Regions from separate parts of the Bacillus tuaregi genome, predicted to be linked through region 2. Evidence: riboswitches for the same ligand, from Rfam matches in the RefSeq annotation. Region 2 holds a riboswitch; each other region holds the start of a gene.
The links. Region 2 has a riboswitch for S-adenosylmethionine ahead of BQ5321_RS06045 (methionine ABC transporter ATP-binding protein). Riboswitches for the same ligand answer to the same signal wherever they lie in the genome.
Positions count from the first base shown of each region.

Region 1: it holds a riboswitch for S-adenosylmethionine, as region 2 does, so the genes downstream of both, BQ5321_RS08820 (peptide-methionine (S)-S-oxide reductase) here and BQ5321_RS06045 (methionine ABC transporter ATP-binding protein) in region 2, are expected to answer to the same signal.
Region 3: it holds a riboswitch for S-adenosylmethionine, as region 2 does, so the genes downstream of both, BQ5321_RS03145 (methionine ABC transporter ATP-binding protein) here and BQ5321_RS06045 (methionine ABC transporter ATP-binding protein) in region 2, are expected to answer to the same signal.

Region 1 covers NZ_LT629731.1:1,377,255-1,381,383, reverse strand. The annotation lists gene BQ5321_RS08825 (EAL domain-containing protein) at 1-1,279, shown strand, start outside; gene BQ5321_RS08820 (peptide-methionine (S)-S-oxide reductase) at 1,384-1,749, opposite strand; SAM riboswitch class I at 1,841-1,956, opposite strand; gene BQ5321_RS08815 (cupin domain-containing protein) at 2,091-2,411, opposite strand; gene BQ5321_RS08810 (DinB family protein) at 2,569-3,075, opposite strand; gene BQ5321_RS08805 (nitric-oxide reductase large subunit) at 3,103-4,129, opposite strand, start outside.
Region 2 covers NZ_LT629731.1:801,317-805,445, forward strand. The annotation lists gene BQ5321_RS06040 (O-acetylhomoserine aminocarboxypropyltransferase/cysteine synthase family protein) at 1-1,147, shown strand, start outside; SAM riboswitch class I at 1,284-1,400, shown strand; gene BQ5321_RS06045 (methionine ABC transporter ATP-binding protein) at 1,533-2,558, shown strand; gene BQ5321_RS06050 (methionine ABC transporter permease) at 2,551-3,219, shown strand; gene BQ5321_RS06055 (MetQ/NlpA family ABC transporter substrate-binding protein) at 3,233-4,081, shown strand.
Region 3 covers NZ_LT629731.1:162,487-166,615, reverse strand. The annotation lists gene BQ5321_RS03155 (pyridoxal phosphate-dependent aminotransferase) at 76-1,239, opposite strand; gene BQ5321_RS03150 (carbon-nitrogen family hydrolase) at 1,384-2,163, shown strand; SAM riboswitch class I at 2,349-2,453, shown strand; gene BQ5321_RS03145 (methionine ABC transporter ATP-binding protein) at 2,602-3,615, shown strand; gene BQ5321_RS03140 (methionine ABC transporter permease) at 3,605-4,129, shown strand, end outside.

The DNA of each region.
Region 1 (4,129 bases), 580 kb from region 2:
ATACCACGATGAATTAACCCAGCTGCCAAATCTTCGTTATGTAAAAGAAAAACTCGCACAGGTCATGCTCAAGCATCCATCCTTCGCTATCTTAATGATTGATATCAATCGATTCAAGCAAATTAATGAAGCGCTTGGACATGCCTTTGGTGATTTAATTCTCCAAAATGTTGCGAACAGGCTGAAAGAACACGTTCCAGGACATGTATTTGTTGGTCGGCTCACGGGTGATGAATTTGCCCTCCTATACCCTGCTTTAGATGAGAAGGATTTGGCTGCAGCCTGCAGTCAGATTCAAGCTAGAATAAACGAGCCGATGCAGGTCAAGCATCTCCTTCTCAACGTTTCCGTAACGATAGGCGGTGCACTGTATCCACAGCATGGGGATGACAACGACGAGCTTTTGAAGCACGCCAACATGGCGCTCACAGAAGCAGCTCAACAACAGGTTCCGTTTAAAATGTATAAGTCATGTATGGATGGTAAAGCACTTGACCGACTTGTTTTGGAGAACGATTTGTATTATGCCTTGCATAATCAAGAGCTTCGTCTCGTCTATCAGCCGCAGATAGATATTGTTTCTGGTAAGATACAAGGGTTGGAAGCATTGCTTCGCTGGGATCATCCAAGCTATGGTCCCATTTCACCTGACCAATTTATCCCGATGGCAGAAAATACCGGACTGATTATTCCCATCGGTGAATGGGTGCTTCGAACATCGTGTAGACAATTAAAGGAGTGGCATAATCTCGGGTACTCCTCCTTAAGCATCGCTGTGAACCTGTCCTCACGTCAATTTTATTCACAGGACCTGAACGATACGGTGAAGGGGATTCTGCTTGAAACGGAATTACCACCAGAGGCTTTAGAGCTTGAAATTACGGAAAGCATGATGATGAATATGGAGCACGCCTCCAAAACGATGCAGGAGCTAAAAAATTTAGGCTGTAAAATTGCCATTGATGATTTTGGGACAGGTTATTCTTCGTTGCATTACTTAAAGCATCTCCCCATCGACCGTCTGAAAATTGACCGATCCTTTATCCATGATCTCACAGAGAATGAACAGGATCATACGATAGTCTCAACCATTATTTCGATGGCCCAGCATTTACAGCTTGAGGTCATTGCCGAAGGGGTCGAAACACAGGTACAAAAGAATATTTTACAAATGAAACAGTGTACGCACATACAGGGATATCTCTACAGTCCTCCCTTAACACCAGAGGACTTCCTTCAACAATGGGATCAGCTGATTCAAAAGGTGAATACTCTTTAATTCGAACGAAAACGGTGTGAAACTTGAATTTCACACCGTTTTATTATGAATAATTCCTATTTCTCAGCTGATGTTTTTTTCTGTGGTTTCGTACAATTGTTATTTTATGCCTCTGCATGGAATTGAGTGTGTTCACAAAACGGAGTAATTTGTGTAATAATACGATCTTTAAAAAACGGCTTCAGCTCACATTTCTTTTGTTTAGCCAATGCAAGCTGATGATGATCAGCGAAGAAAATCAATGATTGATTATCATCAGGCTGTCCCTCTTTTGCCGTAGGGTCATGTAGATCGAAAAATAAATCCAATAGCTCTTTGTAGGATACCTTCCATGGATTAAACCATATTTCCACTATGTCTAAGTTTGTCCCGCTCGGGTGATTGATTGAAACCTTTTCAACCCCTCGTAAGGCTGTCTGAAATGCTTGTTGACTAAAGAACCCGCTTGCACCAAATACTGCTTTTTCCATTTTCGTTCGCTCCTTTTCGAGCGATAGCTTCTTAACATCCAAAAAACCTCTCTTTGCTTAAAAGAGAGGTTCGTATGTTTAACACACATTCCTCTCATCTTTCAAAGGCTGCTGCCTTTGCAGGAATTAGCACCGTTCAAGGCAAGAATTCGCCTTAATGGTTGCCGGGTTTCATAGGGCCTGTCCCTCCACCGCTCTGGATAAGAAGTTATCGCTATTTTATTTTTTTGAATTATTATATTGTTAATGATGTTAACATGTCCTTAGCTCATTTTCAAGTAAAAAATTAACAGAATCATGCATATATCCGAATCTCTTTTCACTCTTTCATCCATCCATTTTTAGCGATTCATTTTACTAAGCGTTACAAAGATAGATACATTTTCATTTCCTGTATTAGCAAAGCCTAATCTCTGGGTTCCATCACAATGTATCACCTCATTTTGACTTACGATAAGCTCATGTCCATCGATACTAAATGTTCCGCTGCCTTGAAGGACATGTAAGTATAATTCAGCACCGATGTGATAATGAGAAGGCATCTCTTGACCCGGCAGTAAATTTAACAGAAATACCTGGCTATGGTTACTTTTAAATATTATATTTTTTGAAAAATGACCTTCATTAAATAGTTGATAAGAAGGAATCGATTGTTTCTCCATATAGTTCACCCCTGTAATATTCTATAAGGATTGATTAAGTTAATCGCTCCTATTCAAGACAGCTGTTGCCATGGCATCAATAAATAACGGATTTTTTTATAGGGAGTACCATAGGCCATTTCAAGTAACGGAGATTAGATGGATAATAGATTGCTAACTAATTAGGGCACTTAACTAATTGCTGCTTTATTTCTTTCAGTTGCTGAAGATGCTGTTCTTCGTGTAACCAAATCACATCTAGCATATTCTTTAAACTAATCTCTCCAAAGCCTGGATGCTCAACTGACTTTTCTGTTAAAGATCTTTTATGTGTTTCATTAAAAATAGCTTGTGTATATTGAAACCTCGATGCTTCTAATAACTGAGTGATTTCCTTTTTACTGAAGAATGCCTCAGGCGGCACTTCGGCAGCTTTAGCTATTACATTACAAGCTTCAATGAAAGATACGTCCCTCTCCTCTACCTTTTTACTAATTGTTTTCAGAGACTGTAAGACAAATTGGGCTATTTCCTTCTCCGTTGAATACAAATGATAGAGTATTTGAGCAATCCACCACCATTCCGAACTTAATGTAACATTCAGCTGCTCATCCATTAAATCACTAATCAGTGCTATCAGTTTCAAGCGTGTTTCTCTAAAATTTTTTATTAGCCTTTTTATCACTTCATATTTGAACGAATCCTACTACTATCATTCTTCTTCATCTGCTGCTAAGTCCTGCACCGGTAGAAGTTCATTCTCCCCGTGTGTAGGCTTCCTTAGATTAAACAGTGCTTTAATACAGAAGATGACAAGCCCAATGACACCAATTAAGAAAATGGTATCCGGGACTGATCTGACTAAAAGCAAATTCTGAACGGCTTCTATGCCAAAATACGTTTCTGGGTCACGGGATGCCCAATAGCCTTGATCGTAAGCCAGCTTCAGTTGTATGAACCCAATCGGTAATAAAGTAATAAAGACCATTCCTGCTAATCCAATATTCAACATCCAGCAGATGAATTTGAGGAATTTGTCGCTCCACGCCTTTGGCTTAACGATATTTCTTAAGGAGTAAAGAAGCAGCGCAATCGCAAACATTCCATATACCCCCATCATCGCCCCGTGGGCATGTGCCGGTGTTAATTGCTGACCATGTTCAAAATAGTTCACAACTGGCAGATTGATTAAGAATCCTAGTACACCAGCACCGACTAAATTCCAAAGTGCGGTTGATATTAAGAACCAGAAGGTCGATTTATAAGGGAAATCAATCCCTCCATCTCGAAGCATTTTATATTGTGAATACGCTTCTAAAATCAATAAAGTTAACGGGATAATTTCTAGAGCAGAGAAGACCGAGCCAATGGCAATCCAGACTTCTGATGAGCCGTTATAATAATAGTGATGACCAATTCCAAGAACTCCGCTTCCTAGTAAAATCGTAATTTGGAAGTATAGTTGTCGAATCGTTGATTTTTTCGTTACCAGTTTCATGCGAACTAATAGGAAACCAATCACGACAACGGCAAAGACTTCAAATATACCTTCTACCCATAAATGAACAATCCACCAACGCCAGTAATCGGCCATTGTGTAGCTTGTATCCGGCTGAATTAGGAAAGCAAAAACATAGAATAACGGTACACCAATGGATGCATAGAATAAGAGATGGACAAGACCACCTCGATCCGTTTCCCGCTTTAAGGCACTCCTAATCCCCCTAAAGACGATAAAC
Region 2 (4,129 bases):
AGAGCCAGGCTATATCTATACCCGGATTCACAATCCTACTGTCACCGTGTTTGAAGAAAGAATGGCTTTATTAGAGGGTGGAATCGGTGCGCTTGCGACTGCCAGTGGCATGGCTGCCATTACGCTTGCCATATTAAATATTGCGGAAGCCGGAGATGAAATTGTCGCTGCCTCCAATCTATATGGCGGTACATATAATCTGTTCGCTGTTACCCTGCCAAAATATGGCATCAAGGTAAGCTTTGTCGATCCAGAGGATCCAGAAAACTTCCGCTCAGCGATCACCGAGAAAACGAAGGCTGTGTTTGCTGAAACAATCGGTAACCCAAGCCTGAAGGTGCTAGACATTGAGAAAGTGGCTGAAATTGCTCATGAAGCAGGCGTGCCGCTGATTATTGACAATACGTTTGCAACGCCGTATCTATGCCGTCCGATTGAATTTGGTGCAGATATTGTCGTTCATTCGGCAACCAAATGGTTATTAGGTAATGGAACGACAACAGGCGGAATTATCGTCGATGGTGGTAAATTTGATTGGAATTCACCGAAGTTCCCTGGCTTTACAGAGCCTGATGACAGCTATCACGGTCTTGTATATGCGGAAGCAGTTGGTGCTGCAGCTTATATTACAAAAGCACGTGTGCAACTTCTACGTGATATGGGACCTGCTTTAAGCCCGCAAAATGCTTTCTATTTCGTTCTTGGACTGGAAACATTGCATGTAAGAATGAAGGAGCATGTGGCGAATGCTGTAAAGGTAACCGAGTATTTAGAAAACCACCCTGGCGTCGACTGGGTTCTATACCCTGGTAGTGAAAGCAGTGCGGATAAAGCACTTGTGGAGAAATATTTACCAAAGGGCGCTGGCTCTATGATCGTTTTTGGCATCAAAGGCGGCAGAGAGGCTGGAGCAAAGCTCATTAACAATATTGAACTTTGGGCACATGTGGCGAATGTCGGTGATGCAAAGAGCCTGATCATTCATCCAGCTAGTACAACTCACCAGCAGCTTGACGCAGAAGGCTTGCAAGCAGCCGGTGTAACAGAGGATTTAATCCGTCTTTCTGTTGGAATTGAAAATGTTGAGGATTTAATTGATGATTTAGAGCAGGCTATTCAAAAGGCAACTGGAGAGACTTCACGATAAGCGGTAAGGACGAATTAGATTAAACTATTATTATAGTAGAATATGAATATTTGTTGACACCCTTTTCTATCCATGATACGATATCACTCGTAATTGTCAGAGAAATTGATATCTTTGAACTTAATATACAGGTTTGCTCTTATCAAGAGAGGTGGAGGGATGTGCCCGATGAAACCCGGCAACCGTCAATTGCTAATGGTCAATTGACACGGTGCCAATTCACACAAAGCGCTTGAGCTTTGATAGATGAGAGAAAGGTAGCAACAGCCTAGTGCCTTTCTGCTCATATGCGGAAAGGCATTTATTTGTATAAAAGCTAATGATTAACCTAATTTCTGTTAAGCAGAATGGGATATTCTATGGATAGTAAAGGGGTGAAATCACGATGATTTCAATCAAGAATGTAAAAAAAATATTCTCTACAAGGCAAGGCAATGTGACAGCCGTTACAGATGTTAATCTTGAAATTAAAGAAGGCGAAATATTTGGTGTCATTGGCTATAGTGGTGCCGGAAAAAGTACACTCATTAGAATGCTGAATGGTCTGGAGCTCCCTTCTGACGGAACGGTTACGGTCGCAGATAAACAGGTATCACATATAAAAGGGGCTAAGCTGAGAGAAGCCCGCCAAGAAATCAGCATGATTTTCCAGCATTTTAATCTTTTATGGTCGAGAACGGTAAGAGAAAATATCTCCTTCCCGCTTGAAATTGCCGGGGTTTCGAAGCAAAAGCGTATGAAAAGAGTCGATGAGCTGATTCAGCTTGTTGGACTTCAAGGCAGAGAGGATTCCTATCCGTCACAGCTAAGCGGTGGTCAAAAGCAAAGGGTTGGGATTGCAAGAGCACTTGCTAACAATCCAAAGGTATTATTATGTGATGAAGCGACATCAGCGCTTGATCCAGAAACAACAGATCAAATTTTGGAGCTGTTGGTTGATATTAACAAAAGACTTGGATTAACGATTGTCCTAATCACCCATGAGATGCATGTCATTCGAAAGATTTGTCATCGTGTTGCCGTCATGGATGCAGGGAAAGTGGTAGAAATGGGCACAGTATTAGAGGTCTTTAAAAATCCGCAGCAGGCCATTACGAAGCGCTTTGTTCAGCAGGTGACAGAGCCTGAGGAGACAAAAGCAACCATTGATCATTTGCTTTCAGAGTATCATTCCGGAAGAGTGGTTCAGCTTACCTTTATTGGTGATGGTGCTGAAAAGCCATTAATCACCAATTTAATCCGGCATTTTGAGATTACGATTAATATTCTTCAGGGGAAAATCTCGCAAACACAAAATGGGGCCTATGGGACCTTGTTTATCCACCTTGATGGGGAAAATAGCGAAATTGAAAAAGCCATTGAGTATATCGATACACAGCAGGTTGGCTTGGAGGTGATGCCGAATGCTTAATCAATGGTTCCCAAATGTGAACTGGGAAAAAATGTGGGAAGCGACAAATGAAACCTTATATATGACAGGGATTTCCACTCTTGCTACGTTTATTCTTGGTATTATTCTAGGATTACTATTATTTTTAACAGCAAAGGGGAATTTATGGCAGAATTACGCCATTAATAAAGTAATTAGTGCCGTGGTGAATATCTTTCGCTCGATTCCGTTTATCATCTTGATTGTTCTATTAATTCCTTTTACAAAGCTGGTATTTGGAACGATGATTGGTGAAAATGCGGCATTACCGGCCTTGATTATCGGTTCAGCGCCATTTTATGCCCGTATGGTAGAAATTGGCCTTCGGGAAATTGATAAAGGGGTCATTGAAGCAGCAAGGTCAATGGGAGCGAAAACCTCGACGATTATTTGGAAGGTATTAATTCCGGAATCACTTCCGGCTCTCATCTCAGGGATTACCGTTACAGCCATTTCATTGGTTGGTTTTACGGCCATGGCAGGTGTCATCGGTGCGGGAGGACTAGGAAACCTAGCCTATCTTGAAGGGTTCCAGCGCAGCCGTTTCGATGTTACGTTAATGGCCACGATTATTGTTCTTGTGATTGTATTTATCATCCAATTTATTGGAGATATTATAACAACTAAAATAGATAAAAGGTAAAGGGGATGTCAAAATGAAAAAGTGGTTAACTGCATTATTCTCATTAGTGTTTGTACTTGTGCTGGCAGCTTGCGGCGGTGCGGCAGATGAAAGTAAGGACGATTCTTCAGCAGATTCAAAAGAAGAAACGAAAAAGCTTGTAATCGGTGCATCTAATGTACCACATGCTGAAATTCTGGAAGAGGCTAAGCCTATTTTAGAGGAAAAGGGAATTGAGCTTCAAATTGAAACATTCCAGGATTATGTGCTTCCAAATCAGGCCCTAGATTCAAAGGATCTTGATGCAAACTTTTTTCAGCATATCCCATATTTTGAAAATCAAATGAAGGAAAATAATTATGATTTTGCCAATGCGGGTGGGATCCACATCGAGCCAATTGGTATTTATTCCAAGAAGTATAAATCTTTAAGTGATCTACCAGAGAAAGCACAGGTGATTATCAGTAACTCTGTGGCAGACCATGGACGTGTACTTTCCTTGTTAGAACAAGAAGGCTTAATTACCTTAAAAGACGGCATTGATAAAACAGCAGCTACATTAGAGGATATTGTGGAAAATCCTCGAAACCTAGAATTTGACACAGAGTATGCAGCAGAGCTACTGCCACAAATTTATAATAACGACGAGGGTGACATTGTACTAATCAATTCCAACTTTGCCATTGATGCTGGCTTAAATCCACTTGAGGATTCCATTGCCATCGAAGACAGTGAATCACCATATGTCAACATTATTGCTGTTCGCAGCGGAGACGAAAATAAAGAAGAAATCAAAACGTTAGTTGAAGTGTTACGCTCAAAGGAAATTCAAGATTTTATTTTAGAACAATATGAAGGTGCAGTTGTACCTGTATCTGAGTAAAAGGCATCATAGTAAAGCCGCAGCGCTGCCATCCATAAGGATGGTGGA
Region 3 (4,129 bases), 640 kb from region 2:
ATTCCTTAAGAAAAGCAATAGACCCCATCACTACATCCCCCACGTGTAGAAGTAGAAGACTTCTGCTGAATGACCTTAAAAAAGATTCAGCTTCTCTATTCTGCTTACCGCTTCCTCTAAACGGTCCTCCTCTAGTAATAACCCTACCCTAATATAGCCTTCGCCATATTTCCCAAAACCATTGCCAGCGGCCACAGCTACATCTGCCTTGTCCAATAATAGGTTGGCAAACTCTTCACTTGTATAACCATTAGGAACAGGTAGCCAGACAAAGAAGGACCCTCCTTGCAGCTTTACATCCCAGCCAATTTTTTGACAGGCAGCCACAAACGTATCCCTTCGTTTTTCATAACGCTCCACAAGCTCCGCAACACATTGCTGATCCTCTGTCAGTGCAGCAACTGCCGCCATTTGAACAGCTGGAAACAGACTGCAATACAAATGATCCTGAATCAAATTAATTGCTTCAATAATCTCAGCATTTCCAACCGCAAAGCCAACACGCCAGCCTGCCATATTATAGGTTTTCGATAGCGTGTACATTTCAATCCCGACATCCTTCGCACCCTCTGCCTCAAGAAAGCTAACAGGTCTATTTCCATCATAACCGATTGCACCATAGGCAAAATCATGTAATACCGTAATATCATTTTCCTTAGCAAACCTGACAGTCTCTTCAAAAAAAGAAATATCAGCGGTAGCACCGGTTGGATTATTAGGATAATTTAAATACATTAACCGTGCTGCTTCCTTTTGCGCCTCGGTGAGCATAGAATAATCCGGTAAAAACTGATTTTTCTCAAGCAGCGGCAAGGTATCATACTGTACATTCCCAAGCACAACACCTGATAAATAGTCAGGGTAACCCGGATCTGGGAGCAGCATCAATTCATCCTCATTTAGGAGGCACATTGGTAATTCGACAAGCCCTGTCTTCGTTCCGAAGAGAATCGCTACCTCTGTTTCTGGATTCAATTCAACACCGTATTGTTTATAATAAAAATCACAGGCGGCCTCTTTTAATTGGGGCAAACCGCGAAACAAAGAGTATTTATGTGTCTGGGGATCCTCGGCTGCCTGCTGCAAAGCCTTAACAATATGAGGAGGTGTCGGCTGGTCTGGGTTACCCTGTCCCAGGTTAATAATATCCCTCCCCTCCCCAATCGCTTTGTTCACTTTATTTACAAGTGTTGAGAAAAATTGCACTGGTAACCTTTTTAATCGATCAGAATAATTCATGAGACATCCCCTCTTTTTATGAAAATAGCAGTAGCTGATTAGAAAAATCTATTATTTATCATACAGAATAGTGAATAAAATAGTTTGCGATTTTACGTAAGATTCTATAATCTTTATAGTAACTTGTCTAGCGGTGGTGATGAAATGAAAATAGCAGTAGTGCAAATGGATATCGAATATGGGCAGCCAGAAAAGAATTATCCAAAGGTTGATGAAGCGATTAGAAAGGCTGCAAAAAACCAGGCAGATGTAGTAGTACTGCCAGAAATGTGGAACACCGGCTATGCCCTAAAGCAGCTTGACATACTAGCAGATCCTAATGGTGAACGGACAAAAACTCTTTTCTCAAATCTGGCAAAGGAATATAGAGTAAATATTGTAGGTGGGTCGGTTTCAACAAAAAGACAGGGTAAATTCTATAATACGATGTATATTGCGGACCGAGACGGACAGATCATTTCGGAATATGACAAAGCCCACCTATTTAAACTAATGGATGAACATGTCTATTTGGATGCCGGTCAAACAATGAATACCTTTGAGTTAGACGGTACGACATGTGGTGGTGTCATTTGCTATGACCTCCGTTTTCCTGAATGGATTCGTGCCCATGTCTTGAATGGTGCTAACATAATGTTTATTCCAGCTGAATGGCCGACACCAAGGATCGACCATTGGCAGTTATTGTTACAGGCTCGTGCGATTGAAAACCAATGCTATGTTGTCGCCGTAAACCGCGTTGGGTCAGACCCGAACAATGCCTTTAACGGTCATTCGATGGTTATTGCTCCATGGGGGGAAATTCTAATTGGCGGTCATACAGAAGAGGCCATCTACTATGCAGAGATCGATTTACAAGAGGTGGAAAAAGTCCGTCGCACCATCCCAATTTTCCAGGACAGACGAACAGACTTATATAATTGACTCTGTTAAAGTTATGCAGGTTGATAGAAGTGGAGGACTTCTGTACCTGTCGCAAGCTTTCGGTACAAAAAGCAATTGCTGAATGAAGTTAAACATCCACTTTTATTATTTTCTTAAAAAAGTGAATTTAATATATTGACAGATGATTATAATATTAGTACTATACTAATCATAACTAAATACCTAACTTATCCAGAGTGACCGAGGGACAAGGCCCTATGACGTCCGGCAACCCCCACATGGGAAGGTGCCAAATCCTGCAGAATGACTTTCATTCTGAAAGATAAGTCGAAATGATAGACCGAGTTTCGATGCTTCTTTCAATTGAAAGAAGCATTTTTTAGTAGAAAGGGATTTTCTAATAACGAGGAGCTAGTTCACTTATAAAACCACCTAAATAAATTGGTTTAATAGACTTTTGAAAAAGGAGGGGATTCTATGATTAATATTCAAAATCTTTCAAAGACTTATCAAACGAAAAGCGGCCCTGTCAAAGGTGTAGATAACGTGTCCCTTTTCATAAAAAAAGGCGAAATCTATGGGATTGTCGGTTATTCTGGAGCCGGAAAAAGCTCGTTGCTTCGCTGCATTAATCTACTAGAGCGACCGTCGTCAGGCATCATTAGTGTGAATGGAATTGACCTGACTAAGCTAAATAGCGATAGCTTACGTAAGCAGCGTTTAAGGATCGGCATGATTTTCCAGCATTTTCACTTAATCAGTCAAAAAACCGTCTCTGAAAATATTGCATTTTCCTTAAAGGCAGCCAAAACACCAGCAAATCAAATCAATGGACGTGTTGAAGAGCTGCTTGAAATGGTTGGACTTGCTGACAAAAAGGATGTCTATCCGTCACAGCTCAGTGGCGGTCAAAAGCAGCGTGTCGGCATTGCAAGGGCACTGGCGAATAACCCATCCGTCCTATTATGTGATGAAGCAACCTCTGCGTTGGACCCAACGACAACAAGGTCCATCCTTGAGCTATTAAAGAAGATTAATCGAGAATTAAATATTACGATTGTCTTAATTACTCACGAGATGAACGTGGTAAAGGAAATCTGTCACCGGGTGGCCATTATGCAAAAGGGAAGGGTTATCGAAGAAGGTCCTGTGTATGATATTTTCTCTAACCCACAGACAGACCTGGCAAAGGAATTTATTAAAAGTGTAGTTTCCTTTGAGATTCCAGAAGCTATTTTACAAAAGTGTAAAGGCATCATTGTAAAAGTCACCTTCAAAGGCGATGTTGCCGGTGACAGTGTGATTTCGGATACACTGCAGCGGTTTAATGTGAATGGCAATTTTCTTCACGGCTCAATTGAGTATATCGGTGAAGCACCGCTTGGGATCTTTGTCATGGAGCTGAATGGTCAAAAAGAAGAAATCAATCAGGCGCTTCATTTTATTGAAAAACGAACCGCACAGGTGGAGGTGATTCAGAATGGCATTTGACTTCAACCATTTAATCGAACTCATTCCTGATATTAACACTGCATTTTTCCAGACCATTTATATGATTGGCATTTCCTTAATCATTGCGATTGTCATCGGTCTTCCGATTGGAGTTCTGCTTTATGTAACAGATAAAGAGCTATTCTGGGAAAACCGACTCGTGCAAAGTGTTCTTGGCTTTATTGTGAATATGGTACGCTCCATCCCCTTTATCATCCTGCTGGTCGCGTTAATTCCATTGACGAAATCATTAGTCGGAACAACGATAGGACCAACAGCAGCAAGTGTTTCGCTTTCCGTTGCGGCGATTCCGTTCTTTGCCCGCATCGTTGAAACAGCCCTACGAGAAATCGATAAAGGGGTGATTGAGGCAGCCATTGCGGCTGGTGCTACTCCATGGATGATCATCAAGGATGTTCTCCTCTTAGAGGCTAAATCGGGCATTATTTCTGGTATTACACTAACTCTAATTAGTTTAATTGGATTCTCAGCGATGGCCGGTACGGTCGGCGGC